4 regions of the Massilia sp. Soil_C_3 genome follow, and region 2 is predicted to be linked to each of the others. Evidence: predicted binding sites of a transcription regulator. Region 2 holds the regulator's gene; each other region holds the start of a gene.

Region 1 (7,208 bases), on a different contig from region 2:
CACCCAGAAGCCAATGCCCACGCCGCCGGTCAGCATCTCGGCCGCCACGATCACCAGCCATGCGGTGCCGATGGCGAGGCGCACGCCGGTCAGGATGTACGGCAGCGCCGACGGCAGCAGGATCTTGGTCAGGATCTTCCACTCCGACAGGTTCAGCACGCGCGCCACGTTCATGTAATCCTGCGGCACGCGCTGCACGCCGACCGCCGTATTGATGATCATCGGCCAGATCGAGCAGATGAAGATCGACCAGATCGCCGCTGGATCGGCCGACTTGAATACCAGCAGGCCGATTGGCAGCCAGGCCAGCGGCGACACGGGTTTCAGCAGGCTGATGATCGGGCCGAACATGCCGTTCACGAACTTCACCCGGCCGATGACGAAGCCCAGCGGAATGCCGACCAGCGCCGCCAGCCCGAAGCCGACCGCCACCCGCTTGAGCGAGGCCAGTACGTTCCAGCCAATGCCCTGGTCGTTCGGGCTGTTGTGATAGAACGGATCGGCAAACAGCTTGAGCGCTTCCTGGAAGGTCACCAGCGGCGACGGGAAAGCCTCGTTGCGGGTGGCGATCAGCTGCCACACCAGCACCACGAAGGCAATGCCCACCACCGGCGGCAGGACCGCCTTCACCGCCCGGGCGAACGGCTGCGCGCCGCGCACGACGGGCGCCGGCTTGCGTGCAGGAGGCGTGGCACTGGCGACTGGCGCGTCGACGGCAAGCGGCAACGTAACAACGGTTGCGCCGCCACCTGCAGGCGCATGGTGCTCGGATTTCAGGATAGCGTTCATGGCATTCCCCTATTCAGACAAGATGACAGCAAATGAAAATCAGACCCTGACCTTGAACGAGGCTGCGTAGGCTTTCGGATCCTTGCCGTCCCACACGGTGCCGTCCATCAGCTTCGAGCTGCGCATCGGGCTCGCAGGCACCGGCGCCTTGGCCAGCGTCGCAGCATCCTTGTACAGCGCGACCTGGTTGACCGCGCTGGCCACGGCCAGGTAGTCGGGATCCTGCTTGAGCAGCCCCCAGCGGCGATGCTGGGTCATGAACCACATGCCGTCCGACAGATACGGGAAGTTGACCGCGCCGTCGTTGTAGAACTTCATGTAGTTCTGGTCGTCCCAGGTCTTGCCAAGGCCGTTCTGGTAGCGGCCCATGATGCGCTGGTCGATCGCGTCCTTGCTGGTGTTGACGTACGACTTGGCGGCGATGACCTCGGCCATCTTGTTCTTGTTTGCCATTGAGGCGTCGATCCAGCGGCCGGCCTCGATGATGGCGGCCATCATGGCGCGGCAGGTGTTGGGGTGCTTCTTCGCGAACTCCAGCGTCGAGCCCAGCACCTTCTCGGGATGGTCGCGCCAGATGTCCTGGGTGGTGATGGCGGTGATGCCGATGCCGTCCATGATGGCGCGATGGCCCCACGGTTCACCGACGCAGAAGCCATCCATATTCCCGACCCGCATATTGGCGACCATCTGCGGCGGCGGCACCGTGATGACTTTCGCTTCCTTCATCGGGTTGATGCCGTTGGCCGCCAGCCAGTAGTACAGCCACATCGCGTGGGTGCCGGTCGGGAAGGTCTGGGCGAAGGTGAATTCGCGTTTTTCGGCGCGCATCAGCTTGGCCAGCGACTGGCCGTCGACCGCGCCCTTGGTCGCCAGCTGCTTCGAGAGCGTGATCGCCTGGCCGTTGTTGTTCAGGCCCATCAGCACCGCCATGTCCTTGCGCTGTCCGCCGATGCCCATCTGGACGCCATACAGCAGCCCGTACAGCACGTGGGCCGCATCCAGGTCGCCGTTGGCCAGCTTGTCGCGCACGCCGGCCCACGAGGCTTCCTTGCTCAGCACGAACTTCACGCCGTACTTCATGTCGAAGCCCAGTACCGACGCCATCACCACCGACGCGCAATCGGTCAGTGGGATGAACCCGATCTTGATCTCGGTCTTCTCCGGCTTGTCCGAACCCGCCGCCCACACGCCGCCCGTTGCCAGCCCCATCAAGCTTCCTCCCGCTACCAGACCTGCGCCATGAATGACCTTCCTGCGCGTGACGTCGACTTCGCCGACATCCGCCGTCGCTACGCTCTTCGCTTCAAGCTTCTGATTTTTCATCGCAATCCCAATGTAGTCAGGCAAAAAAAAAGACGCGTACCCGACATGAACGCATTCATGTTCCGGTAGACGTCGTTGTCTTGGTGGGCGCTGCCTTCGTTGGCGGCGCACGCAGCGCTTCATTGCGCTGATGATGATTACGCAATCTTCATGCCAGCGAGTACGCAGAGTGACGCGCCGTCACTTCGCACCACCGGCGCACCGCGCGATGGCGGAAATGGCGCACTGCGATTGCGCAGCGCATCATTTTGGACGAGCTGTTGCGTCAGTGCAGAGAACCTGCAAATACGCCCTTCTGCTACCGCACATGGCATGCTAGGATTGGTTGTTGCACTGAGAAAACATCCGTTGTCTCAATCGTGCGCCCCTTGTATATACCGGGCACACATGTAAAATAAATAACGTCCTGAACGCAGCCAGACTTGCAGGTCTTGCTCCCGTCCCGGATCCCGATTTCGAAGCTTTTGTACTGGCATCCGCATGTCACGCATCCACCGCCCGCCTCACTCCAGCCAGCGTCTCCAGACCGACTTGGCGGGCCGGCGCAGTTGTCAGTAAATCCGCTTCCGCCGAGCGCGCACCACGCGCCTGACCGGCGAACCATCTTCACATTTCGCCCGGCTCACGCCGGCCATTCATTAATTGCCAGTCTCCATTCGAGACGGCGCTGGAGTCAGCCATGAACACCGAACATACCGAACGCCACCATTCTTCGATCCATGCCGCCACCGCGGTCGACCGCAGCAACCCACGCGCACCGAAGCGCGGCATCGCCAAGGACATCGTCTCCAGCGGCCGCCGCCTGCGCACCCGCATCGGCGTCATCGCAGCCGCCTGCATCGGCCTGACCGCGCTGCTGATCGCCTTCGAGTAAGTACACCGTGCCGCGTGCGGCCCGGTTGTCGGCTCGATGCCGGCTGGGCTATACTGCCCCGCATCATCGTCGATCGGGATCGCATGCAGTTCCAGGCCACACGTCAGCACGCACCTTATTGTGCAGCGAGCGCACCCCTGCGCCGGGTGCTGGCCTGCCTGTGTGCGCTGATCCTTGCCCTGCAGCTCGTGGGCGCCTCGTTCCACGACCATGACCTGTCCGAACAGCTGTCCGACTGCGTCAGCTGCCAGATCGCTTCCCATTCCACCGCCGACGTTCCCGCGGCATCGCCACAACTGCTGGCGTTCTTCCTCGTCATCGCCTTCGTCCTTGCCCGCCTGCCGCGCCCCGCGCCGGTCGTCCTGCGCCGCTACCTGATTCCTTCCCGCCAGGCGCCTCCGCGCCACTGATCCGCCTTTGAATCCCTCGCGGGCCGCGTCAAACCGGCCTGCGGGCGCGCATGCGCATTCGCGCACTGCGTGCGCCCACTGCTTCAGCTTCACCACAAAGGACCACGATGACCATGACTACCCCTGCCCTGGAAGCGAACGGCGTGACCGTCGCCTACCAGTCCACGCCCGTGCTCAACGAGCTGTCACTGCGCGTCGCACGCGGCGAGATCTACGCCCTCCTGGGCGGCAACGGCGCCGGCAAATCGACCACCATGAACACCTTCCTCGGCTTCACGGTGCCCCGCTCCGGCAGCGTGCGCGTGTGCGGCATCGACGTCGCCGCCGACCCGCTTGCGGCGCGCGGCCAACTGGCCTATGTGCCGGAGAACGTCGCCCTGTACGAACACCTGGACGCGCGCGAGAATATCGAATACTTCCTGCGCCTGGCAGGCAGCAGCTGGACCGACGCCACCATCGACGAGGCCCTGGACGCCGTGCGCCTCGATGCCTCGGCCTGGCAGCGTCGTCTGGGCGGCTATTCGAAAGGCATGCGCCAGAAGGTCGCGATCGCGCTGGCCGTGGCGCGCCAGGTGCCGGTGCTGCTGCTGGACGAACCCACCACCGGCCTCGATCCGCAAGCCACCAGCGAATTCAACGCCCTGCTGCAAAGCCTGCGTGCACGCGCCAGCGCGATCTTCATGGTCACCCACGATCTATTGGGGGTGGCCGAAGTGGCCGACCGCATCGGCTTTCTCGAGCGCGGCCACATCAGCCACGAAGTCGCGGCCAGCGGGGAGGAACGCTACGACGTGCGCGACCTGTACCGGCGATATGCGGGAACGAGCCAGGCAAAGGATGCGGCATGAGCGCCACCCTGATGCAGGCGCTGCCCGCCATCGCCCGCAGCGAATGGCGCGCCATGCTGCGCAACCAGGTGGCGGTGGCCGCCGGCATCCTGATGCTGGTGCTGACGCTGGCCGCGATCCTGGTCAGCCATGAACGCGTGGACGCGGTGAACGCCGAGCGCGCGCGCTTTCAAGGCACGGCCGACGAACAATGGGACAACCAACCCGACCGCCACCCGCACCGCGTCGTGCACTACGGGCATTACGTGTTCCGTCCATTGAGCCCCCTGGCCTTCTTCGATTTCGGCGTCGATCCCTTCACCGGCAACACGCTGTTCCTCGAAGGCCATCGCCAGAACAGCGCCAACTTCAGCGACGCCGGCCAGTCCTCGGTGCTGCTGCGCTTCGGCCAGCTCACCCCGGCCTTCGTGCTGCAGGTGCTCACGCCCTTGCTGATCGTGTTCCTGGCCTTCGGCAGCGTGGCGCGCGAGCGCGAGCGCGGCCAGTTGCGCCTGCAGATCGTGCAGGGCATCCCCGGCGCGACCCTGTTGCTCGGCAAGCTGGCCGCGCATGCCGGCGTGGCGCTGCTGCTCGGCGCGCCCGCCTTCATCGCGCTGATCGCGATCGCGCTGCTGCATGCGGCCGTCGCGCCGCAGGCGCTGACGATGCTGCTCGGGTATGCGCTCTATCTGCTGCTGTGGGTGGTCGCGGCGGTGCTGGTGTCGAGCAGCCTGCCGCGTGCGCGCGACGCCTTGCTGGCCCTGGTGGCCGGCTGGATCGTCACTGCAATCCTGCTGCCGCGCGTGATGCCCGACTTCGCCGCCGACGACGTCGCCCGGCCGAGCCGCATCGAAACCGAGGTCGCGATCCACGAACGCCTGGCGGCGATCGGCGACAGCCACAATCCTGACGACCCTTATTTCAATGCCTTCCGCGCGCGCACGCTAGGGAAATACGGCGTGCAGCGGGTCGAAGACCTGCCGGTGAACTACGGCGGACTGCTGATGGCCGAAGGCGAACGCATGACGAGCGAACTGTTCGACGAGTTCATGCGCGCCGACTTCGCGCGCCAGCGCCAGGAAAACGCGATCGTGCACTCGGCCAGCCTGTTCAGCCCCGTGATCGCGCTGCGCCGCATGTCGACCGCGCTGGCCGGCACCAATCTCGACAGCCACGCGCGCTTCCTGGTCGAGGGAGAAAAATACCGCTACGCCTTCGTCCAGTCGCTCAACGGCCTGCATGCCAACGTCGTCTCGCCGCAAGGCGCCGGCGACGAACGCATCGCCAAGCATCACTGGGACGACACGCCGCGCTTCGGCTACCCGCCCCCACCCTTTGCCGAAGTCGCCGCACGCCATGCCTGGCCGGCCTTCGCCGTGCTGGGCGGGTGGCTGCTGGCCCTGTTCGGCGCCGCTTACCCGATCGCGAAACGCCTCGAAAGGAAGGCCAAATGACTACGCTGAAATTTGAACTGCGCCAGGTGGCGCATTCCAGGCTGGCCGTCGGCGCCGTCGTGCTGCTGGCGCTCTTGTGCGCGCTGTCGGTCTGGACCGGCCTGCAAGCCGTGGGCCAGCAGCGCGCCGCGCTCGAGCGCATCGCCGCCAGCCACGCGCAGGACTACGCCGCCATCGCCGCCAAGCAGCTCAAGGGTGGCGCGGCCGAAGCCGGCTCGGTCGGCTACTACCTGCCGCACCTGACGGTGAACCCGCCATCGCCGCTGGCCTTCGTGGCGATCGGCCAGCGCGACCTGCAGCCGCAGGCCCTGCGCGTGCGCCTGCTCGGCCTGCACTCGCAGCTGTATGAATCCGAGACCATCAACCCCGAGCTGGCCATGCCGGGCCGCTTCGACTTCGCCTTCGTGCTGGTATTCCTGGCGCCGCTGTTCGTGATCGCGCTGATGCACGACCTGGTCTCGAGCGAGCGCGAAGCGGGCCGCCTGCGGCTGCTGGCCTCGCTCCCCGCGGCTGCCGCCAACACCTGGCGCCGCCGGGTCGGCTTGCGCTATGGCCTGGTGTGGCTGGCCACCCTGCTGCCGCTGGCCTGCGGCGCGCTGGTCGCCGGCGCCACCCTGACAGGCTTCGCGGCGATCGCGCTGGTGGCCACGCTCTATCTCGCCTTCTGGTTTGGCCTGGCCAGCTGGGTCGCCGCGCGCGCCCGCACATCGAGCAGCAGCGCCGCGATCCTGCTGGCCTGCCTGGTCGGCCTGACGATGATCCTGCCGACGCTGGCCGATGCCGCGATCGCGCGCCTGTCGCCGGTCTCCAAAGGCGTCGAGCTGGCGCTGGCGCAGCGCCAGGCCGTGCACTCCGGATGGGATATCCCGAAGCCAGAGACGTTCGAAAAATTCTTCCGCAGCCACCCCGAGTGGAAGGACACGCCGCCGGTCGAAGGACGCTTTCACTGGAAATGGTATTACGCGATGCACCAGGCGGGCGACGATGCCGTGGCCGCCGACGTCGCGCAATACCGCGCCAGCATGCAGGCGAGGGAAAGCTGGACGGCGCGCGTCGGACTGGTGCTGGCGTCGGTGAATGTGCAGGTGCTGCTGCATCGCCTGGCCGATACCGACCTCTTGGCGCAGCTGGCGTACCAGGACCGCATCGCGGCCTATCACACGCAGCTACGGCGCTTTTTCTATCCGTATCTGTTCGGGGAGCGCGCGATGACGCAGGACGATCTGGCGAAGCTGCCGCAGTATGAGCATGTGGCGGTGCCGGGCGGCCTGCCGGTGGGCCAGTTGCTGGCGCTGGCGGTGCTGGCGTTCGCATTGGTCGCGATCGGGCTACGCAAGCTGCGCGCCCCACGCTAACGCCATTTTTTCGTTACCCCCAAAACGTCGTCCCCGCGAAGGCGGGGACCCAAGTTTCTCCGCACGCCACTTAAGCAAATCCAGGTGGCTGTGCATATTAACTTGGATCCCCGCCTGCGCGGGGAGTCGGCGTCGCCAATGGCGGCGACGACGTGGTATGGCTAACTAAAATGTTG
Region 2 (7,208 bases):
CAATACGGTCAATGAAACCGGCACCGGCAAGATGGCGGTCGCGGTCGACGCGCGCAGCGCCGAATCGCTGGTCGAACTGCCGGTGAGCGTGCGCCGCATGCGCGAGGATGGCCATGCGGTCAAGGTCATGTTCCTGACCTCGAGCACCCATTCGCTGGTCGCGCGTTTTTCCGAAACGCGGCGCAGCCACCCGCTGTCGCACGAACTGCGACCCGGCGAGAATCCGGCCTCGCGCCGCACCCTGATCGAATGCATCGCCGAAGAGCGCGAGCGCCTGTCGTCGATCGAGAACCTGGGCCATGTGATCGACACCTCGGAACTCTCGGCCAATAAGCTGCGCGCCTGGATCAAGGAGCTGGCCGAAGTCGACCATGCGCCGCTGACGCTGTTCTTCGAATCCTTCGCGTTCAAGGTCGGCGTGCCGCTCGACGCCGACTTCGTGTTCGACGTGCGCGCGATCCCGAACCCGTATTACGACCTGGCCCTGCGGCCACTCACCGGCAAGGACCAGCCGGTGATCGACTTCCTCGACGCCCAGCCGAGTGCGATCGAGATGCTGGCCGACATCCGCACCTTCGTGGCCAAGTGGCTGCCTTCGTTCAAGACCGACAACCGCAGCTACCTGACGGTGGCGGTCGGCTGCACCGGCGGCCAGCACCGCTCGGTGTACATGGCCGAACACCTCGGCGCCTATTTTGGCGCCACCGAACGGGTGATCGTGCGGCATCGGGAGCAGCCGAAGAATCCAACGGCGTGATTGCTTAGCGAACGCTGGCACGTCGTTCCCGCGCAGGCGGGAACCCAAGTGTGCACGCGTTATCACTGCACCCGACGCAGCCACTACGCCAAAGACTTGGATTCCCGCCTGCGCGGGAATGACGGTGCATAACGTGGTGGTGTATGGTCACGTCAACGATGAATCACCGCAGCACCGCCGCCGTATCCACCACCCGCACATCATGCATCTGGTGCAGATACGCCTCCAGATAGCCCTTGTGCGAAGCACCGACGATGACCAAGAGCCGCGTGCCCGGCATGACGCCCACCACGTCGCGGATGTTCGCCGCCATGCGCAGGTTGCGCGTTTCCCAGTAGCCGACGTAGCCACGACCGAAGCGCTGGGGTGATGGTTCATTCAGCGCCGCGCCGAAGTCGATCTCGAAGGTCGCGGCGACATGGGCGGGCAAGTTATAGGCGCGGTACATCGCCAGCAGGCCTTCCGCACTGCCCACGCCCGCGTCGAGGATCTCGTCGTCCTTCTTGCGCTTCGCATTGGCCGGGTTGTCCCAGGCCTTCATGATCGCCTCGCCGGCCGCCTTGCGGTCGGCGTAAGGACGGGATGCCGTCTGGTCGTCCATGGCGTACACGCGCTCATGCCCCAGCCGGGCCGCCAGCCGTGCCGCGATCATCACGCTTTCGTTGGGACTGGCTTCGAGCTCCTGTAGCTGCGCGACCAGGGCGGCGTCCAGGCCGTCGCCGGCGCGGCGCTCCCCGGCCGGCAAGCGGAACCACTGGACCACCGCCGATGCAGGCTCCCCGCCGGCCAGGAGCACGGCCGCCAGGCGGCGTCGCTGGGCCGCCGACGGCGCCGCCGGCCACTCGCTCAGCATCTTGTCCAATTCTGCCGTCGCTTGCTGGACATCCAGCCCGGTCGCGGCCTTCGCCGCCGCGGTATCCCGGCAATAGGTCTTGACCGTCTCCGCATACCGCGCCGGGTGGCGGCGCATGAAATCGCACTGCGGCCCCGAGCGGTCCTCGACCGCGATCGCCTGCGGCTTCCAGGCCGCGAGCCGTTCGTTCAGCGGGGCCAGGCTCGACGCCTGGAAGGTCTTGGGTAAATGCGCCAGGTGAGGCGAGCCAAGCACCATGATCTCGTTGACCGGTCCTGTCGTGGGACCCTTGAGCCGGCTCGGATCGAAGGCGGGCTGGTAGTCTTGCGCGGCGGCGCTGCCGCATAAAGTCATCGAGATCAGCAGGGCACACAGGCGCATCGGTCTTCCTTTCAAATCATGAGGACCCGATGTTCACACCCCGTCGCTACGCTGTCACGCAAAAATGGATATGCACGCAGCGGATTATGCGAGATGCCTGAGCGGATGCGCATGCTCTGGCCACACCGGCGCGAAGAAGCGCGCCACCATCTCTGGGGTGACCTCGGCAAGCGATGGTGGATTCCATTGTGGCGCATTGTCCTTGTCGATCACCAGTGCGCGTATGCCTTCCAGCACTTCGCCATGCTCGAAATTGCGCCGCACCAGCGAGCGTTCCATGCGCAGGCAGTCGGCCACGTCGAGCGCGGCGCCGCGCGCCAGCAGCTCGTGGGTCACGCACATCAACAGGGGCGAACGCTGGCGCATGGCGGCCAGCGCCTTGTGTGCGAACGGTGTTGCGTCGCCTTCGAGCGATCCCATGATCGCAGCCACCGACGCCGCGCCGAAATGCGCATCGATGCTCTTGCGCCGGACCTGCAATTCGCTTGCCCCCGCCATCGCAGCAAACGGCGCCGCGAAGGCGCGGATCGCCGCCGGCAAGCCGGCGCCTTGCGTGGACGCGATCAATGCCTGCAGGGCCGGCAGCTCGTCGCTTGGCACGAACACGTCGGCCAGCCCGATATACAGCGCGTCGGCGGCGCCGATCGTCAGCCCGGTCAGGCCCAGGTAGTTGCCGAGCTGTCCCGGCGCATGCGACAGGAAGTGGCTGCCGCCGACGTCGGGGAACAGGCCGATGTTCACCTCGGGCATGGCCATTTTCGTGCGCTCGGTCACGATGCGCAGGCCGCAGTCCGGGCCGCCCTGGGCGATGCCCATGCCGCCGCCCATCACGACGCCATCCATGATGGCGATGTAAGGCTTCGGATAAAAATGGATCAGGTGGTTCAGCGCGTATTCTTCGGTGAAGAAATCCTCGAGCAGCGCGCTGCCGCCCATCGGCCCCGCATGCCCGACCTCATGGAAGAAACGGATGTCGCCGCCCGCGCACAAGGCCTTCTCGCTGCTGCTGGTCAGTACGACCGCTTCGACCTGCCCGTCATGCCGCCAGGCGCGCAGCACGTCGGTCAGCGCGCGCACCATCTCGAGCGACAGCGAATTGAGCGCCTTCGGGCGGTCCAGGGTAATGATGCCGGTGCGGTTGGCGATGCGGGTCAGGACGTGGTCGGTCATGGCGTAATCCGTAATGGAGAGACATGCATTTTACCGAACACATAGATGCGCGTAATACCGGGGAGGCTGGATGCAAAAAGGGCGTCCCCTCAGACGCCCTTAGCTAGTGTGAGCCCTGCGCCTGATCAGGCGACAGCAGCGTCTTCGCCGCCGTTATCCGGCATGCGTTTGATCGACGTACGGCTATGGTCTTTCAGTTGCTGCTTGTGTTTGAGGATCTGTCGGTCCAGCTTATCCATCAGCGTATCGATCGCGGCGTACAGGTCTTGTGCGACGCTGGCCACGTGCAGGGTCTTTCCCGACACCTGGACGTTGATCTCTGCTTTTTGCCTTTTTTCTTTTTCAGTGAGGTTGTCGACGGCTAGGAAGACGTGGGTGTCGATCACCTGGTCGAAATGGCGAATGATGCGCTCGAGCTTATTCTGAACGTATTCACGGATGGCGGGGGTTACTTCGAGATGATGGCCACTGATTGTGAGGTTCATACACACTCCTTTGAAAATTTTGCACCGTGTGGACCACATCGACGCGACAAGGCACGATGTCTGTGGACGGCGCAGTTACAAGGACTTGCGGAGGCTTACAGGGGGTATCTTGAGGGCTTCACGGTATTTTGCAACCGTGCGGCGCGCGATGACCATGCCTTGTTCCCCGAGCATCTCCGCGATCTTGCTATCGGATAAAGGGTTCCTAGGGTCTTCTGCTCCTGTCAATTGTGCAATGAGCGCACGGATTGCCGTCGAGGATGCTTCGCCTCCCGCCTCGGTGGCAACGTGGCTGCCGAAGAAATACTTCAACTCAAACATGCCGTGCGGGGTCAGCATGTATTTCTGCGTTGTGACACGAGAAATTGTGCTCTCGTGTAGGCCTAGTGTATCAGCTATCTCACGTAAAACAAGGGGCCGCATGGCAACCGCGCCATGGGAGAAAAAGTTGCGCTGGCGCTCGACGATCGCCTCCGCCACGCGCAGGATGGTGTCGAAACGCTGGCGCATATTCTTGATGAGCCACTTCGCTTCCTGCAGCTGCGCGCCCATCTGCGCCTCGCTCTTGCCCTGCTTGAGGAGGCTCGCGTACAGGCTGTTTACGCGCAGGCGCGGCATCACGTCCGGATTCAATGTGACAGCCCAGCCGCTCTTGGAACGGCGCACGATCACGTCAGGCACCACGTAGTCCGACACGTTCGAGGCGAACGCCGCGCCCGGATGCGGATTGCATTGGCGCACCACGGCCTGCACCTCGCGCAAGTCTTCGTCGTCGCAGTCGAGCGCTTTTTTCAGCTTGCTGTATTCGCGCTGGGCGAACCAGCTCAGGTAACCCTCGACGATGGTCAGGGCCATGCGCCGCGTGACCATCGGCACACCCGGCATGCGCCGGATCTGCAGCGCCAGGCACTCGGCCGCGCTGCGCGCGCCGACGCCCACCGGGTCCATGCTCTGCACCAGCGCAAGCGCGCAGCGCAGCTCGTCGATCTCGATGTCGAGTTCTTCGGGCAGCCGCGCATGGATCTCGTCGAGCGGTTCTTCGAGGTAGCCGTTGTCGTCCAGCGCATCGATCACCAGCTCGGCCAGCGCACGGTCGCGCGCCGACAGGGTGGCTTCGCGCACCTGTTCCATCAGGTGTTCGCGCAGGGTGATGGCGCAGGCTTCCAGCTGCGGGCGGCCGTCCTCGTCCTCGCCACCGCCGCCTGAAGATGATCCTCCGCCTTCGCCCCAGTCGGCGTCGCTGCGCTCGCCCTCGGCGCCGCCCTCGAAACCCTCGCCTTCCTTGGCCACAGCCCCATCCCCTTCGGCCTGCTGGCCGGGCGCCGGCGGCGCCTCGCCGATGGCCGGTGCGTTGTTGATGGCGCCATCGGCCAGCAAACGCACCGATCGGTCGAGCGGATCGTCGAGCCGCTCGAGCAAGGGGTTATCGCCCAGTATCTGCTCGATCTCCTGGTGCAGCTCGAGCGTCGACAGTTGCAGCAACCGGATCGACTGCTGCAGTTGCGGCGTAAGCGCGAGGTGCTGCGAAGTGCGAAGTTGCAGGGACTGTTTCATCTAGGCGTGGCTCACATGCGGAAGTGTTCACCCAGGTACACGCGGCGCACCGACTCGTCCGCGATGATGTCGTCAGGGCGGCCGGAGGCAAGCACCGCGCCCTGGTTGATGATGTAGGCGCGGTCACAGATGCCGAGCGTCTCGCGCACGTTGTGGTCGGTGATCAGGACACCGATCCGGCGCTCCTTCAGGAAGCGCACGATGCGCTGGATCTCGATCACGGCGATCGGGTCGACGCCGGCGAACGGTTCGTCGAGCAGCACGAAGCGCGGATTGGTCGCCAGCGCGCGCGCGATCTCCACGCGGCGGCGTTCGCCGCCCGACAGCGACAGCGCCGGATTCTCGCGCAGCTTCTCGATCTGCAGGTCGGCCAGCAAGGTGTCGAGGCGCTCGTTGATCTGGTCTTTCGACAGCGGCTTGCCGTTGTCCTTCTGCAGCTCGAGCACGGCGCGGATGTTATCTTCCACCGTCAGCTTGCGAAATACCGAGGCCTCTTGCGGCAGGTAGGACAGGCCCAATACGGCGCGGCGGTGGATCGGCAGGCTGGTGATGTCGGTGCCGTTGATGTCGATCGACCCGGCGTCCGACGGCACCAGGCCGACGATCATGTAGAACGAGGTCGTCTTGCCGGCGCCGTTCGGGCCCAGCAAGCCGACCACTTCACCGCATTCGACCTGCAGCGACACGTCGCGCACCACCAGGCGCTTGCCATAGCTTTTCTGCAGGCCTTTGACGACCAGGGTGCTGCAATCGCCCAGATCCATCGGAATCGCCGTCATTGGGCGGCTCCCGCAGGCGTACGTTTCGGCGACAGGATCAGGGTGCCGCGGCCGCCCCCAACCTTGCTCTGGCCGCTGACATCGTTGCGCACGGTGGCCACTTCCTTGCGGCTGTCATACGAGATGAAAGGGCCGGTGACCTGGTTGCTCAGTTGATCGTTTTCCAGTTCCTTGATGAGGGCATTCGAGTACAGGCGCACCAGCTCGGCGCGCTCGTCGTACTCGATGCGCTCGGCCTGGCCCTCGACCCACAGGTTGGGACCGCCGTCGCGCTTCTGGCGGAACGTAGTGAGCTTGCCGTTGTTGGCGGTGAGTGTCACCGTCATATAGCCTTCGGGCGTTTCCCTGACCACGGCGCGGTCGGCCTTGAGCAACAGCGTACCGCGGGTGAGAATCACGTTACCGGTAAGGGTGCGCACGCCGTTGACCCCGTCGAGATCGGCGGAATCGTATTCGACCTGCGCGGGCTTGAGCGAGTCGGCACGTTCGGCGGCTGCCGTCAGCGACAGCAGGGAAAGGAGTACGGCGGCAAATAATTTTTTCATGATAAGGAATGCTGGTCCTGGGTTATCACGCGGCGCAGGGCTTACTGGCGCGGTCGTGGCGGATAGACGATCTGGCCGCGGCTGGACATGTGCACTTGCTGGGTGGCGTTGTTGGCGACCATGCCGGTGCCTTTCACGCTCGAAGCCCCAAGCTTCAGGTCAACCGGGAGGTCGGTCTTGACGATCTCTTCGTCGGGGAGCACGGTCAGCGCCTGGCTACGCAAGTGCAACGACTCGCTCTGCGCCGTCTTCGGGCGCTGCAGGTCGACGTCGCCCATCAGTTCGACCCGGTGCTCTTCGTGGAACACCTGGGCTTTCTTGGCGACCACCGTCATTGGCGGGCGGCCCGGCTCGACGCCGCGCAGCAGCGGCTGGTCGACGTGCGAGACGTCGCCGAGCGGGATGTGGGCCAGGTGCTTGCCCGACAACACATAGCTCGGCTGGCCATTCTCGGTCATGCGCACGAACGAGAAATTCTCGACGATGTAGTCCGGTTCGTCCGGCGGCCCGCCCAGCTGGGCGTCGATGTCGGACGCCTGCATCAGTTGCAGCAGCCAGAAGCTGCCGAAGGCGAAGAAGGTGCCGATCACGATCATCGCCAGGAGATTCCAGCGATGCGCGGTACGCTTGTTTTGGACGATGGTGGCCATGGTGCGTGGCCTCAGGCGAAGTACGGCGCGAGCG
Region 3 (7,208 bases), on a different contig from region 2:
GCTGTACCGGTAGCGGGTTTCATGCACCACGCGATAGCGCGCGCATGCGCCGTTCGCCGCGAAATCGATCATGACGTGCGGTTCCTTTGGCGACCGTTGTCGGTATAGCTGAAAAATTGCACGCTGATCTGCTCGGACAGGGCCGCACTGGCGCGCCCGATCCGGTCGAGCAAGCCGCCGAGCAGGTGATTGCCGTGCTTCAGGTCGATGTCCGGAGCGAGCGCCAGCAGTTCCGTTTTCAGGGGCGCCAGCATATGCGTCCCGCAGGGGCCATGGGTCTGTTCGATCTTTCCCAGCGTGCCCAGGATGCCGTTGAGCTGGAAGACGATCGAGCGTGGATTGGTCTCGTCGAGCAGCAGCAGGTCGAGCACCGGCAGCCATTCGGGCTGGGCCCGGTAGCGCGCACGGTAGGTGATGATGCTGTCGGATAGCTCGAGCAGCCAGTCGAGGTTGCCGCTCCCGTCCATCGCGAGCGCGCGTTGCAGCACCACGCTCTGGAATTGCAGCCGCTCCAGGCGGCGTCCGATCGACATGAAACGCCAGCCCAGATCGCGCGTCATGCCATCGAGGGCGAAGCCGGCCAGCGTCATCAGCGCGGCGGCGGCATCGTCGAGGATCGTCATGACCCCCGACTGCGATGGCCGCTCGCCGACGGAGGCGGCGGGTTGCACCATCCGGTTCAGTGCACGCCAGTTGTCGACCGAGAAGCGTTCGTGCAGCTGCCCGGCAAGCCGGTGCAACTGCTGCTGCTGCCGTGCCAGGCCGGGAACCGTAGGCGAGACAACCGCCGTCAGCAGGGCCGACTCGATCTCGGCATCGGTAAAGATGGGGCCGGTTTGGGTTGTGCCTGGCGTGGCCGGCTTTTTCCCTTCGTCGAGCAGGCCGAACCAGATACACAGCGCCTCGACGGTCGGCCATTCCGCGCCGCGCTGGTCGAAACGGACGTTGAACAAAAAATCGAGCGCGACCCGCAGCAGGCGGCAGATATTGTCGGTGCGTTCCGCATGGCGTCCGAACCACAGCAGGTTTTCCGCCACGCGGCTCGACAGGTTGGTGTCTTCCCGCACCAGGTCGCGGCCGGAGATGCTGCGCTGCTGCAGGCGGTGCACTTCGACCCTGGCTCGCGCCTGGACCCAGGTGTCCTTGCTGGCTCCGCCCATCTGCATCGTCAGCACCCGCGCATCCGGCCCGGTAGCGACCCGGGTCAGGCCGCCGGGCATCACCACGTAGCCGTTCGGGGTGGCGCAGGCAAACACCCGCAAGCCGACGGCGCGCGCCTCCAGGCCGGGCGCCGGCCCGTCCCGCCATACGGGCGACTGCGACAGCCGCACCAGTTCCTGGGCAATGTAATCGTTGGGGTTGGCGCGCATCCTGGCGACGAAGGCCGCGCGCGCCTCGCCATCGAGGTCCTGGCCGAACAGCGCAGCCTGCGGACGCTGTGAAAAGCTGGGCTTGATGACCAGGCGATCGAGCCTGGCGATGACGGTGTCCAGCGCGCTCGGCTCGCCGCACCACCAGGTGGCCACCGACGGCATTTTCAGGGGTTCGCCCAGCAGGCGCTTCGACAGCGCCGGCAGGAAGCCGAGCAGGGCGCCCGATTCGAGCAGGCTCGAGCCGAGGCTGTTGGCGACCAGCACATTGCCGCGCATGGCGGCCTGGGTCAGCCCCGCCACGCCCAGCAGCGAGTGCTGCAGTTCGAGCGGATCGCACGATTCGTCGTCGACCCGGCGCATGATCACATGCACCCGGTGCAGGCCGGCCAGGGTCTTGAGGTACACCACCCCGTCGCGCACCGTCAGGTCGCCGCCTTCGACCAGCGGCAGGCCGAGATAGCGCGCCAGGTAGGCCTGTTCGTAGTAGCTCTGGCTGCGCGGGCCGGGCGTAAGCAGCACGATCAGCGGCGCCTCGCCCTCGCGCAGCGGCGCGGGATGGTCGCCGGTGGCCGCGCACATGCGCCCCCAGTGCACCAGGCTGTCGTGCATGGTGCGGAAGAACCTGCCGAGAGGCTGCACCTTCAGTTCGCGCAGCAGGTCGGGGAAGGTGGGGGCGATGATGGCGCGGTTTTCCAGCGCATAGCCGGCGCCGAATGGCGCCTGGGTGCGGTCGGCCATGACCCACCAGCGGCCATCGGGCGCGCGCGCGAGGTCGACCGCATAGAAATGCAGGGCGACGTCGTCGTGGTGCCGCATGCCGTGGCAAGGGCGCAAGAAGCCGGCATGGCCGTCGACCAGCGCCGGCGGCAGCAGGCCTTCGTGCAGCATCTCCTGCTTGCCATACACATCGCCCAGAATCTTGTTGAGCAAGGTGGCGCGCTGGATCACGGCCGCCTCGATGCCGCTCCATTCCTCATGCGGCAGGATCAGCGGCAGCACGTTCAGGTCCCATGGCCGCTCCTTGCCGTGGGCGTCGGCGGCGACGTTATAGGTCACGCCGTTCTCGCGCACCTGGCGCTGCACCATCTCGCGCCGCTGGCGCATCATGCCCGGCGCTTCCTGCTCCAGGTTGGCGAGCAGCGCGCGCCAGTGGGCACGCGGCGTCTTGGCCGCGTCGAGCATTTCATCGAAACCGTCGGGCGCGGCGAGATAGTGGGCTAGTAACTGGTTGGACATGAAGGCAGCAATACGTTTGGTACGAAACAATAGGTCAAACCGGCTGCCAGCGCAAATCCAGCGTCATCGGGAAGCCTGGATTGAGTTCCTCCTTGCGTACGGTGAATGGGCCCGGCGTGTGGCCATGCGGCCAGAACCGCGCAAACCGGCGCGCCTCGGCGGCGTTGGCATTGACCGGCGAACCGGTTTCATTGCGCCCGCCTGGATGCACGACATGATAGGTGCAGCCGCCGATCGAGCGTCCGTTCCAGGTGTCGACCAGGTCGAACACGAGCGGGGCCTGCACCTTGATGCTGGGGTGCAGCGCCGACCAGGGGCTCCAGGCCCGGAAGCGCACGCCGGCCACGTATTGCCCCGGGACGCCCGTCGGATGCAGGGGCAGCAGGCGGCCATTGCAGGCCACCACGTGGCGGCCATCGGTCAGGCCGGTGACCAGCAGCTGCATGCGCTCGACCGACGAATCGACATAGCGCGCGGTGCCCCCGGCCGAGACTTCCTCGCCCAGCACGTTCCATGGCTCGATCGCCTGGCGCAACTCCATCTCGACGCCCTCGTAGACGACACTGCCGAAGCGCGGGAAGCGGAACTCGATGAAGGGATCGAACCAGCTGTCTTCGAAGGCATAGCCGGCCGCGCGCAGGTCGCGCGCGACATCGCGGATATCCTGGGCCACGAAATGCGGCAGCATCCAGCGGTCGTGCAGGGCGGTGCCCCAGTGCACCAGCCTGGCCTGGCAGGGCTGTTTCCAGAAGCGCGCCACCAGCGCGCGCAGCAACAGCATCTGCAACAGGCTCATGCGTTCGTGGGGCGGCATCTCGAAGGCGCGGAATTCCACCAGTCCCAGGCGCCCGGTGGGGCCATCCGGCGAATACAGCTTGTCGATCGAAAATTCGGCGCGGTGCGTATTGCCGGTCAGGTCGACCAGCAGGTTGCGCAGCAGGCGGTCGACCATCCACGGCTTGTCGCCCGGGTGCATGGTGGGCAGTACCTGGTCCATCTGCTGGAAGGCGATCGCCAGCTCGTACAGGTTGTCGTCGCGCGCCTCGTCCACCCGCGGCGCCTGGCTGGTCGGCCCGATGAAGGTGCCCGAGAACAGGTAGGACAGGGCCGGATGGATTTGCCAGTAGGTGATCAGGCTCTTGAGCAGGTCGGGGCGGCGCAGCATCGGGCTGTCTTCGGCGGTGGCGCCGCCCAGGGTGGCGTGGTTGCCGCCGCCGGTGCCGGTATGGCGGCCGTCGTGCATGAATTTCTCGGTGCCCAGGCGCGTGAGGCGCGCTTCCTGGTACAGGGTCGTCATATTGTGCACCAGCTCGTCCCAGGTGGCCGCCGGATGGATGTTGACCTCGATGACGCCCGGATCGGGTGTGACGCTGAGCAGCTTGATGCGCGGGTCGCGCGGCGGCGCATAGCCTTCGATCCGCAGCTTCATCTTGAGCCTGGCGGCCGTGGCCTCGACCGCCGCCACCAGCGCCAGGTAATCCTCGATGCGTTTTTGCGGCGGCATGAAGACGTGCAGGCGCCCGCCGCGCACTTCGACGCACAGCGCGGTATGGATCACGTCGCGCGGCGCGGACTCAGTTGGGGCGGCCGGGGCGGCCGCCTTGCCGGCCTTGTCCGCCGATTTGCCGGCGGCAAGGCCGAGCACCGGGCGCTTGTCTTTTTTCGCCGCCGGCAGCGCGGCGCGCGGCGCGAACGGGTCGACGTCGAAATCGGGATCGCGTTCCTCGGGCAGCACCCATGGCAGCGTGGCCAGCGGCAGGCGCAGGCCGATCGGCGAGTCGCCTTCGATCAGGTACAGGTTTTCGCGCCGCAGCGGCCAGGGGGAGGTGCGCCAGCTGGTGCCCAGCATGACGGCCGGATCGTATTCCCTCGCCTGCAATGGCAGCACGTAGCCGGCCACCTGGCCCAGGCCGCGCTCGAGCAGGCGCGCCAGCCGGCGCCGTTCCTCCGGCGCCTTCAGGTCGGCCTGCAGCGGGTCCAGATTGCGCGGCAGCGCCTGCTCGCGCTGGGCCTGCAACAGCACGTCTTCATAGGCCGCGATCGCGCTGCCTGCGGGCAGGCCGAGCGTCTTGACCAGTTCCACCGTAAAGCGACCGGCGTCTTCGCTGCGATAGCCGTCGTCGAGGTGTTCGTCCGAGAACAGCTCGGGGTCGGACCACATCGGCTGGCCGTCGACGCGCCAGAAGATATTGAGCGCCCAGCGCGGCAGCGGCTCGCCCGGATACCATTTGCCCTGGCCGTAATGGAGCATGCCGCCCGGTGCGAAGTGCTCCTTCAGCCGGTGCATCAGGTTGCCGGCCAGCTCGCGCTTCTTGTCGCCGTGGGCGAGGGTATTCCATTCCGGCCCGTCCATATCGTCGATCGAGACGAAAGTGGGTTCGCCCCCCTGGGTCAGGCGCACGTCCTGGGCCTGCAGATCGGCATCGACCTGCCGGCCCAGGCGGTCGATGGCTTGCCAATCCTGTTCGGTATAGGGCTTGGTCACGCGCGGATCTTCATGGATGCGGGTGACCTTCATCTCATGGACGAAGGTGACTTCGGCCTTGTCCGAAAAGCCCGTGACCGGCGCGGCCGACGACGGCATCGCCGTGCAGGCGAGCGGAATATGGCCTTCGCCGGCCAGCATGCCCGAAGTCGGGTCGAGCCCGATCCAGCCGGCGCCGGGGATGTACACCTCGGTCCACGCATGCAGGTCGGTGAAGTCTTCGAGCGGGCCGCTGGGGCCGTCGAGTGCGGCCTGGTCGGCGCTCAGCTGGATCAGGTAGCCGGAGACGAAGCGTGCCGCCAGGCCCAGCTCGCGCAGGATCTGCACCAGCAGCCAGCCGGTGTCGCGGCAGGAGCCGGAGCCTTTTTCGAGCGTGTCTTCCGGCGTCTGCACCCCCGGCTCCATCCTCAGCAGGTAAGCGACGTCGCGCTGCAGGCGCTGGTTGATGGCCACCAGGAAGTCATTGGTGCTCATGGGCTTGGCCAGCAGGTCGGCGCGCATCGCGGCGACCCATTCCAGAAGCCGCGGACCGGGCGCTTCGGCCTGGACGTAGGGACTCAGCTCGGTCTTGAGCGCGGCTGGATAGGCAAAGGGAAAGGTCTCGGCATAGCTCTCGATGAAGAAATCGAAGGGGTTGATGACGGTCATGTCCGCAACCAGGTCGACCGTGAACTCGAGGATGTCCGTCGCTTCGGGGAAGACGAAACGTCCGATGTAATTGCCGTAGGGGTCTTGTTGCCAGTTGATGAAATGGTCTTGCGGCTGCACCGTCAGCGAATACGACAGGATCGGGGTGCGCGCATGGGGCGCCGGGCGCAGGCGCACTTCATGCGGCGACAGCTTTACCAGCCGGTCGTAGCGATAGCTGGTCTTGTGGTGTAGCGCGATACGGATGGCCATGGGAGAGTGCCTTTCGGGTGCGGCGCGGGTCGATGTCCGCGCGTTTTTCAGGCGCAAAAAATTGGCGCAGTTCAGGGGTGTTTAAGCATGATTTGTACCCGCAATATAATCCATCCATCAAATGCGCTCGCACCGCTGGCACGTTTCTTGATAGCACTTCTTGGCAGGAGGAACCGATGCCACACTTTTACAATGAAATGTATTCCGATGCGGCAACTGTACGGCCTCACTATGGCGCGTTCGCCAATTGGCTCGGACAGCAGCCGTCCCATCTGATCGACCAGAAACGGGCCGAAGCCGAACTCAATTTCCAGCGGGTGGGCATCACCTTCGCCGTCTACGGCGATAACGCCGGCAAGGAGCGGCTGATCCCGTTCGACATCATTCCGCGCGTGATCAACGCCGCGGAGTGGACCCGGCTGCAGGCCGGCCTGGTCCAGCGCGTAACGGCCCTGAATCGCTTCCTGCACGACGTCTATCACGACCAGACGATCCTCAAGGCGGGCATCATTCCGCCGGAGCGGATCCTGAACAATGCGCAGTACCGGCCCGCCATGCAGGGCGTCAAGCTGCCGTCCGACATCTATGCCCACATTGCCGGCGTCGATATCGTGCGCGCAGGCGAGGGCGAGTTCTACGTCCTGGAAGACAATCTGCGCGTGCCGTCGGGCGTGTCGTACATGCTGGAAAACCGCAAGATGATGATGCGGCTGTTCCCGGCGCTGTTCGCGCGCAACCGGGTGGCGCCGGTCGAGCATTATCCCGACCTGCTGCTCGACAACCTGCGCACCGTGGCGCCGCACGGCAGCCAGGACCCGACCGTGGTCGTGCTCACGCCCGGCATGCATAACTCGGCCTATTTCGAGCACGCCTTCCTGGCCCAGCAGATGGGCGTGGCGCTGGTGCAGGGGCAAGACCTGTACGTCAGCGGCGCCACCGTCTACATGCGCACCACGCGCGGGCCGAAGCAGGTCGACGTGATCTATCGGCGGATCGACGACGACTACCTCGATCCGCTCGCGTTTCGTCCCGAATCCACGCTGGGCGTGCCGGGCCTGCTCGACGCGGTGCGCGCCGGCCGGGTGACGCTGGCCAATGCCATCGGCACCGGCGTGGCCGACGACAAGTCGATCTACCCGTATGTGCCGGACATGATCGAGTTCTACCTGGGCGAAAAGCCGATCCTCAACAACGTGCCGACCTACCAGTGCCGG
Region 4 (7,208 bases), on a different contig from region 2:
CGGTGGCGAACGCCATTGGCGCGGTGGGCATCAACACCAATGCCGAGGACATCGCGCGCTGGATGAACGTGCTGCTCGACCAGGGCCGCGTCCCGCAGGCTGCGGGCGGCAAGGAAGTGCGCCTGTGGTCCGAGAAACAGGCGCGCGAGATGTGGACCGCGCAGACGCCGATGAAGATCAACGAGCCGCGCCCGCCGCTGGCGGCGACCAAGCCGAACTTCTTCGCCTATGGCCTGGGCTTCCAGCTGCGCGACTACCAGGGCAAGCTGGTGGCGATGCACGGTGGCGCACTGCAGGGCTTCTATTCCCGTGTGCTGCTGGTGCCGGAAGCGAAGCTGGGCATCGCGATCTTCACCAATGCCGAAAGCGGCCCGTCGCTCAATGCACTGCAATACCGCCTGCTGGACCAGTACCTGGGCGTGGCGCCAACCGACTGGATCGGCCGCATCGCCGCCGTTGCCGAAGAAGCGAGCCAGAAGGAAGCGGCGCGCGTGAAGACCGAGACCGCCAGCCGCGCCAAGGCCTCGAAACCGTCGCTGCCGCTGTGGGACTACGAAGGCGAGTACCAGGACGCCTGGTACGGCAAGGCGATCGTCAAGCGCCAGGGCAGCAAGCTGGTGATGACGTTCTCGCGCACCCCCGACCTGACCGGCGAGATGGAGCACTTCCAGCACGATACCTTCATCGTGCGCTGGAAGGAACGCAACTTCAACGCCGACGCCTATGCGACGTTCTCGCTGGACCATGACGGCTCGATCGAGCGGATGCGGATGAAGCCGGTGTCGACCGAGACGGATTTCAGCTACGACTTCCAGGACTTGCTGTTCACGCCCGTGAAAAAGGCGAAGTAAGCAAAAACGCCCGCGGATATGCGGGCGTTTTCTCATGTGCGATGTGTTTGTGGCAGTGCATCGGGCTTGGGTTCCCGCCTGCGCGGGAACGACGTGCATGGGCAGCGGGCCAGCGGCGTATCCATCGACTACGGACATCAAAACGTCGTTCCCGCGCAGGCGGGAACCCAAGTCAACAAGCACACCACAAACGCTATTTACGCTCCCACACCTTCATCATATCCTCCGACCCCTGCGTCCTGATCCCGTTATCCGACAGGATCGACTCGGTCGCCGCCAGCGTCGCCTGGCGCGGCAGAATCATGGTTTCGCCGTAGCGCTGGTCGAAGCGCAGCACCACCTGCTCGTCCTTCAAGTCGCGCAGCAGTTCCACCAGGTGGCGCAGGCTGCGCACGCTCTGGCCGTTCACCGATTCGATCACCGAGCCGAAGCGGTTGTTGTAGCCGCTTACCAGCTTGTGCGGGAAGAACGGCGCGCTGATCACCACCAGCTCTTCGCGCTCCGGCGTGGGCGAATCGCCGCGCCGCGTGACCAGGGGGCTGGCGTTGAAGGCATAGGCGTTCATCCCCGGCGCGCTGCCGGCGACAAAGCTCATGAATTCGCTGGTCGCGCGCGAGAAGGTAACCGGGCCATAGATGAAATAGGACGGATAGCCGCCGTCCAGGTCCGAGATCAGGAGCGGACGCGGGCCGGTGGCAGGCACCTCGACCTTATTCTCCTTGCCGCCGCGGATGATCGTCATCGGCACCTTGCCGTTCTTCGCCACCTGCTGGATGCGGTACTGGAAGCGCACGCGCAGGTTCGAGCCCAGCTTGACCATGCCCTGGTTGTCGACCGCGTATTCCCCGATATGGGTGATCACGTCCCATTCCTTCAGCGGCCAGCTGGCGTCGACCCGGTAGGGGCGGTGCACCACCGCGCCTTCGACCGATTTGTCGAGCTTGAGGAACTGGCGCAGCGCCGGGTTCTCCAATGTCTGCACGCTGTCGTGCAGCAGCGGCTTGCCGTCGTAGCGGCCGTCGGCCACGTCGCGCAGGAACAGTTCGATTTCTTCATTGGGGATCACATAGCCGATGTTCTGCGCGTTGGCCGCGCCCGCGAAGGCCAGGCCGACCATGCGCTCGCCCGAGATCACCGGGCCGCCGCTGTTGCCGGGATTGATCGGGGCATCGATCTGGATCCGCAGGCCCGAGCTGAAGGCGCCGTAGTTGACGAACTCCACGCGCGAGACGATGCCGGTGGTGGTCGACAGCGAGTTGCCGCCGACCGGATAGCCGTAGGCGAACACCTGCTGGCGCACGTCGGGCAGCACGGGCGCCCGCGGCACCGGCGGGCGCTTGTCGAAGAAGGAAGGGTCTTCCAGTTCCAGCACGGCCAGGTCGATGCCGCGCGCCAGCGCGATCACCTTGGCGGCCACCTTGTCGCCGGACTGGCTGGCCTGCACCTCGACCTGGCTGGCATAGCCGACCACGTGGGCATTGGTCAGGATGCGCTTGCCCTCGATGATGACGCCGGAACCAGTGACCGAGCTTGGCGCCGCCTTGGTCCAGGGTTTATAGGGTTCGGGACGGCGGATCGTGGCGAAGATCTTCACCACCGAGTTCTCGACCGCGGGCAGGACCGGCGCGGGCACGGCGCTCTTGGCGGCAGGGGGCGCAACTGCGGGAGCAACGGCGGGCGCCGGGGCCGGAGCGGGGGCAGGCATGGCCTGGGCTTCGGGCGGCACGGTATCCTGGGCGTGCGCGGCGCCGCAGACGGCTAGGGCGAGGGCGGCCAGGCGCAATGTCGGCAGAGTCTTCATGGTTTCCTTCGGTTGGACGGTTCAGGATGCATCCAGAAGAATAACCACAGGCGCCGCAAAAGGAAACACGAGAATCGTCGCGGAGGATGGCGTGGCCTTCCTCCGCGACGTGGCGGCCAGGCTTACTGCTTGACGAACTTGAGCGTCATGCGGTCGCTCTCGCCGATGGCGAGGTACTTCTCGCGGTCCTTGTCCTTGTTGGACAGCACCGGCGGCAGGGTCCACACGCCTTTTTCATGGTCGGCGGTGTCCTTCGGATTGGCGTTCACCTCCGACTTGGCGGCCAGCTTGAAGCCGGCGCGTTCTGCCATGCGGATCACATACGCCTCGTGCATATAGCCGCTCGAGGCCTTGGCATCCTGCTCCATCTTGGCCGGCAGGCGGTGCTCGACCACGCCCAGCACGCCGCCCGGTTTCAGGACCTTGTGCGCCTCTTTCAGGACGGTGAGCACGGCGTCGTCGCCGTTGCCCAGCCAGTTGTGCAGGTTGCGGAAGGTGACCACCATGTCGACGCTGTTCGGGGCGCCCAGCGCGATGCTGCCAGGTGGCGCGAACTGGACCGGGGTCACCTTGCCGTACACGGCGCCATTGGCCGCCAGCCTGTCGCGGAAGGCCTTGCCGCCGCGGCTCTCGGCGTCCGGCACGGCGCCATACAGCTTGCCCTGGTCGCGCAGATAGGGCGCCAGGATCTCGGTGTACCAGCCGCCGCCCGGCGACAGCTCGATCACCGTCATGGTCGGCTTGATGCCGAAGAAGGTCAGGGTTTCGTAAGGATGGCGATAAGTGTCGCGGGCCTTGTTGGCGGCGGCGCGGTGTTCGCCGGCGATGGCGGATTTCAGGGCGTCGTCCGCGTGCGCGGCGCCGGCAAGGCCGGTTGCCAGCATCGCGGCCAGGATCAGTCGTTTCATCGTGCGAGGTCTCCTTGATGGGTCGGACGGCAGGCGGTTCGCCGCCGTCAACCCGAAGATGATCGAACAGGCAACCTCCATAGTCAAGCGTTCCGCGTATATGCTTATGCGTGGAATATTCATCGTACAGACAGTGCCCAGCACAGGCAGAGAACACTGCATTGAGGTGGCACAAAGATTGCCTATTCAAAACGTTAAGTCGATGCTATCGTTGAGAGGTTTGCCGCGTGGCACACAGGCAAATCCACAACAAAAGCGATGTACATACAAGAGCGGCGCCGAGCTGTTTTGCGGAACCGCTGCCCGGAAGTAGGTCATTCAGGAGAACACATGGAACGCCGTACCTTTCTCAATCTCAGCAGCCTGGCCGCCGCCTCGATGCTGCTGCCATTCGGTCGCGCGATCGCTGCCGAGGAACTGGTCAGCACGATGCCCGTCGCCGCCAAGAAGGCCCTGGCCGACGTCGCGCTGAACGCCGCCACCAAGGCCGGCGCCAGCTACGCCGACGTGCGCATCGGCCGCTACCTCAACCAGTTCATCACCACCCGCGACCTGAATGTCGAGAACGTGGCCAATACCGAATCGGCCGGCGTCGGCGTGCGCGTGATCGTGAATGGCGCCTACGGCTTCGCCGCGACCTCGGACATGTCGAACGACGGCATCGCCAACGCGGCGCGCCAGGCCGTGGCGATCGCCAAGGCCAATGCAAAACTGCAGACCGAACCGGTGCAGCTTGCACCAGTCAAGGGCGTCGGTGAGGTTTCGTGGAGCACGCCGTACACCAAGGACTGGCGCACGGTGCCGATCGCGGAGAAGACCGACATGCTGATCGCCGCCAACAAGGCGGGCATGGAAGGCGGCGCCAACTTCATGCGCACGATGCTGTTCCAGGTGAACCAGCAAAAATACTTCGCATCGACCGACGGCTCGTATATCGACCAGGACGTGCATCGCCTGTGGGCCCCGGTATCGGCCACTGCGGTCGACAAGGCCACCGGCAAGTTCCGCTCGCGCGATGGCCTGAGTTCCCCGGTGGGCAAGGGCTATGAATACTTCGACGCCCGTCCCGAGCACAAGATCAAGGCCGCCGGCGGCGTCGCCACCCTGTACACCGAGACCTACGACATCGTCGAGGACGCGCGCGCCGCGGGCCGCGACGCCAAGCGCAAGCTGACCGCCAAGTCGGTCCAGCCGGGCAAGTACGACCTGATGCTCTCGCCCGAACACCTGTGGCTGACCATCCACGAGAACGTCGGCCACCCGACCGAGCTCGATCGCGTGCTGGGCTACGAGGCCAACTACGCCGGCACCAGCTTCGCCACGGTCGACAAGCTCAAGTCCAAGACCTTCAAGTACGGCGCCCCGATCGTCAACCTCTACGCCGACAAGACCACCCCGGGTTCGCTGGGCGCGATCGGCTTCGACGACGAAGGCGTCAAGACCAAGCGCTGGGACATCATCAAGGACGGCATCCTGGTCAACTTCCAGGCCACGCGCGACCAGGCCCACATCATCGGCGAGAAGGAATCGCACGGCTGCTCGTACGCGGACGGCTGGAACACGGTGCAGTTCCAGCGCATGCCGAACGTGTCGCTGGCGCCGGGCAAGGCCAGGCTGACCCCGGACGAGATGGTCAAGGGCATCAAGAAGGGCATCTACATCATCGGCGACGGTTCGTTCTCGATCGACCAGCAGCGCTACAACTCGCAGTTCGGCGGCCAGCTGTTCTTCGAGATCAAGGACGGCAAGATCGGCCAGATGCTGGAAGACGTGGCCTACCAGTCGAACACCCAGGAATTCTGGGGCGGCTGCAGCGCCATCTGCGACGAGCGCGACTGGCGCATGGGCGGCTCCTTCTTCGACGGCAAGGGACAGCCGCCGCAGATCAGCATCGTCTCGCACGGTTCGTCGACCGCGCGCTTCAACGGCATCAACGTGATCAACACCGCTCGCAAGATCGGCTAAGGCAGGGACGCACATGAGCATCTTGACCCAGGAACAAACGAAAAAGATCAGCGACCGCGTGATGTCGCTGACCAAGGCCGACGAATGCATCGTCAATATCGAAGGCAGCCGCATCGGCAATATCCGCTTCGCGCGCAATGCCGTGTCGACCGCCGGCCTGGCCGACGACACCCGCATCCAGGTGCAGGTCGCCTTCGGAAAGAAGCAGGGCACGGCCACCATCAATGAATTCGACGACAAGTCGATCGAGCGCGCCGTGCGCCGCGCCGAAGACCTGGCGAAGCTGGCGCCGGACAATCCGGAATTCATTCCGGCGATCGCCAAGACCGAGTACAAGAAGTCGGACACTTTCGTCCAGAAGACCGCCGACATCGATCCGGAATACCGCGCGCAAGCCGCCGCCTACGCGATCGAGGGTTGCCGCAAGCGCGGCCTGGTCTCGGCCGGCTTCTTCACCGACCGCACCAGCTTCGAGACCATCGCCAACTCCAACGGCCTGTTCGGCCACCAGGATTCGAGCTCGCTCGACTTCACCCTGACCGTGCGTACCGAAGACGGCCGCGGTTCGGGCTGGGTCAAGCGTTCGGCGCGCGACGTCACCAGGTTCGACCCGCGCGAAGCGGCCGAGATCGCGATCGAGAAGGCACTGCGCTCGGTCGACGCCAAGGCGCTGGAGCCGGGCCGCTACACCGTGATCATGGAGCCGGCCGCGACGTCGGACCTGCTGTCCTTCATGCTGGGCGGCTTCGACGCGCGCCGCGCCGACGAGGGCCGCAGCTTCCTGTCCAAGGCCGGCGGCAAGAACCGCCTGGGCGACAAGCTGTTCGACAGCCAGGTGAACATCTGGTCCGATCCGTGGGACAAGGACGTCGCCGTGCTGCCGTGGGACGAGAGCATGCTGCCGCGCGAACGCGTGGAGCTGGTCAAGGACGGCAAGATCAACGCCCTCGACTACTCGCGCTACTGGGCGCAGCAGAAGAAGCAGCGCGCGGTGGGCGCGGCCGGCAACATCATCATGGCCGGCACCAACAAGACCACCGAAGAGCTGATCGCCAATACCAAGAAGGGCGTGCTGGTCACCCGCACCTGGTACATCCGCATGGTGGACCCGCAATCGGTGCTGCTGACCGGCCTGACCCGCGACGGCACCTTCTACGTCGAGAACGGCAAGATCAAGCATCCGATCAAGAACTTCCGTTTCAACGAAAGCCCGGTCTCGATGCTGAACAATATCGAGGAAATCGGCAAGCCTGCCGTGATCGGCGCCGATGAAGCGCGTTATTCGATGCTTATCCCGGCGATGAAGATCCGCGACTTCAACTTCACGTCGCTGTCGGACGCGGTGTAATAAGGCCTGGACTAGCCTGCGACCTCGGCACCGTCGTTCCCGCGCAGGCGGGAACCCAAGTTTTTCAGCGCAGTGGCTGCGCATGCAAACTTAGGTTCCCGCCTGCGCGGTAACGACGTGCCAACGCTAACGCAAGTGCAAGCGCCAACGCGAGCACATGCAAACGCAAACGCAAACGGATAAGACACACATGGAACGTCGACAATTCCTGCAAATCGGCGCCGGCACTGCTGGCGCCATGCTCATTCCGGTCTTCGGCAACGCGATCGCGGCCGAAGACCTCCTCAAACCGATGGCGGCGAGCGCCAAGAAGGTCCTGGCCGATACCGCCATGG

What was found. Region 2 encodes sigma-54, which starts transcription at its own class of promoters, with help from an activator protein. Its sites were predicted from a motif close to TGGCANGNAANCTGCTTT; they were not measured.
Positions count from the first base shown of each region.
Region 1: AC3A6F_RS05055 (CmpA/NrtA family ABC transporter substrate-binding protein) is a predicted target of sigma-54. The motif match lies at 2,251-2,268, and genes of this name have one in related genera.
Region 3: AC3A6F_RS22750 (transglutaminase family protein) is a predicted target of sigma-54. The motif match lies at 6,077-6,094, and genes of this name have one in related genera.
Region 4: AC3A6F_RS24220 (TldD/PmbA family protein) is a predicted target of sigma-54. The motif match lies at 3,728-3,745, and genes of this name have one in related genera.

Region 1 is NZ_JBDGJG010000002.1:478,058-485,265, reverse strand. It holds gene ntrB (nitrate ABC transporter permease) at 1-789, opposite strand, end outside; gene AC3A6F_RS05055 (CmpA/NrtA family ABC transporter substrate-binding protein) at 829-1,998, opposite strand; gene AC3A6F_RS05050 (hypothetical protein) at 2,792-2,986, shown strand; gene AC3A6F_RS05045 (hypothetical protein) at 3,070-3,396, shown strand; gene AC3A6F_RS05040 (ABC transporter ATP-binding protein) at 3,510-4,244, shown strand; gene AC3A6F_RS05035 (DUF3526 domain-containing protein) at 4,241-5,677, shown strand; gene AC3A6F_RS05030 (DUF3526 domain-containing protein) at 5,674-7,032, shown strand.
Region 2 is NZ_JBDGJG010000013.1:100,045-107,252, forward strand. It holds gene rapZ (RNase adapter RapZ) at 1-757, shown strand, start outside; gene AC3A6F_RS23510 (DUF5694 domain-containing protein) at 921-1,991, opposite strand; gene AC3A6F_RS23515 (enoyl-CoA hydratase/isomerase family protein) at 2,076-3,161, opposite strand; gene hpf (ribosome hibernation-promoting factor, HPF/YfiA family) at 3,287-3,646, opposite strand; gene AC3A6F_RS23525 (RNA polymerase factor sigma-54) at 3,722-5,200, opposite strand; gene lptB (LPS export ABC transporter ATP-binding protein) at 5,212-5,979, opposite strand; gene lptA (lipopolysaccharide transport periplasmic protein LptA) at 5,976-6,524, opposite strand; gene lptC (LPS export ABC transporter periplasmic protein LptC) at 6,566-7,174, opposite strand; gene AC3A6F_RS23545 (KdsC family phosphatase) at 7,186-7,208, opposite strand, start outside.
Region 3 is NZ_JBDGJG010000012.1:96,680-103,887, forward strand. It holds gene AC3A6F_RS22740 (transglutaminase family protein) at 1-72, opposite strand, end outside; gene AC3A6F_RS22745 (circularly permuted type 2 ATP-grasp protein) at 69-2,609, opposite strand; gene AC3A6F_RS22750 (transglutaminase family protein) at 2,644-5,994, opposite strand; gene AC3A6F_RS22755 (circularly permuted type 2 ATP-grasp protein) at 6,171-7,208, shown strand, end outside.
Region 4 is NZ_JBDGJG010000014.1:97,755-104,962, reverse strand. It holds gene AC3A6F_RS24235 (serine hydrolase) at 1-851, shown strand, start outside; gene AC3A6F_RS24230 (S1C family serine protease) at 1,045-2,652, opposite strand; gene AC3A6F_RS24225 (class I SAM-dependent methyltransferase) at 2,775-3,560, opposite strand; gene AC3A6F_RS24220 (TldD/PmbA family protein) at 3,891-5,525, shown strand; gene AC3A6F_RS24215 (TldD/PmbA family protein) at 5,539-6,873, shown strand; gene AC3A6F_RS24210 (TldD/PmbA family protein) at 7,064-7,208, shown strand, end outside.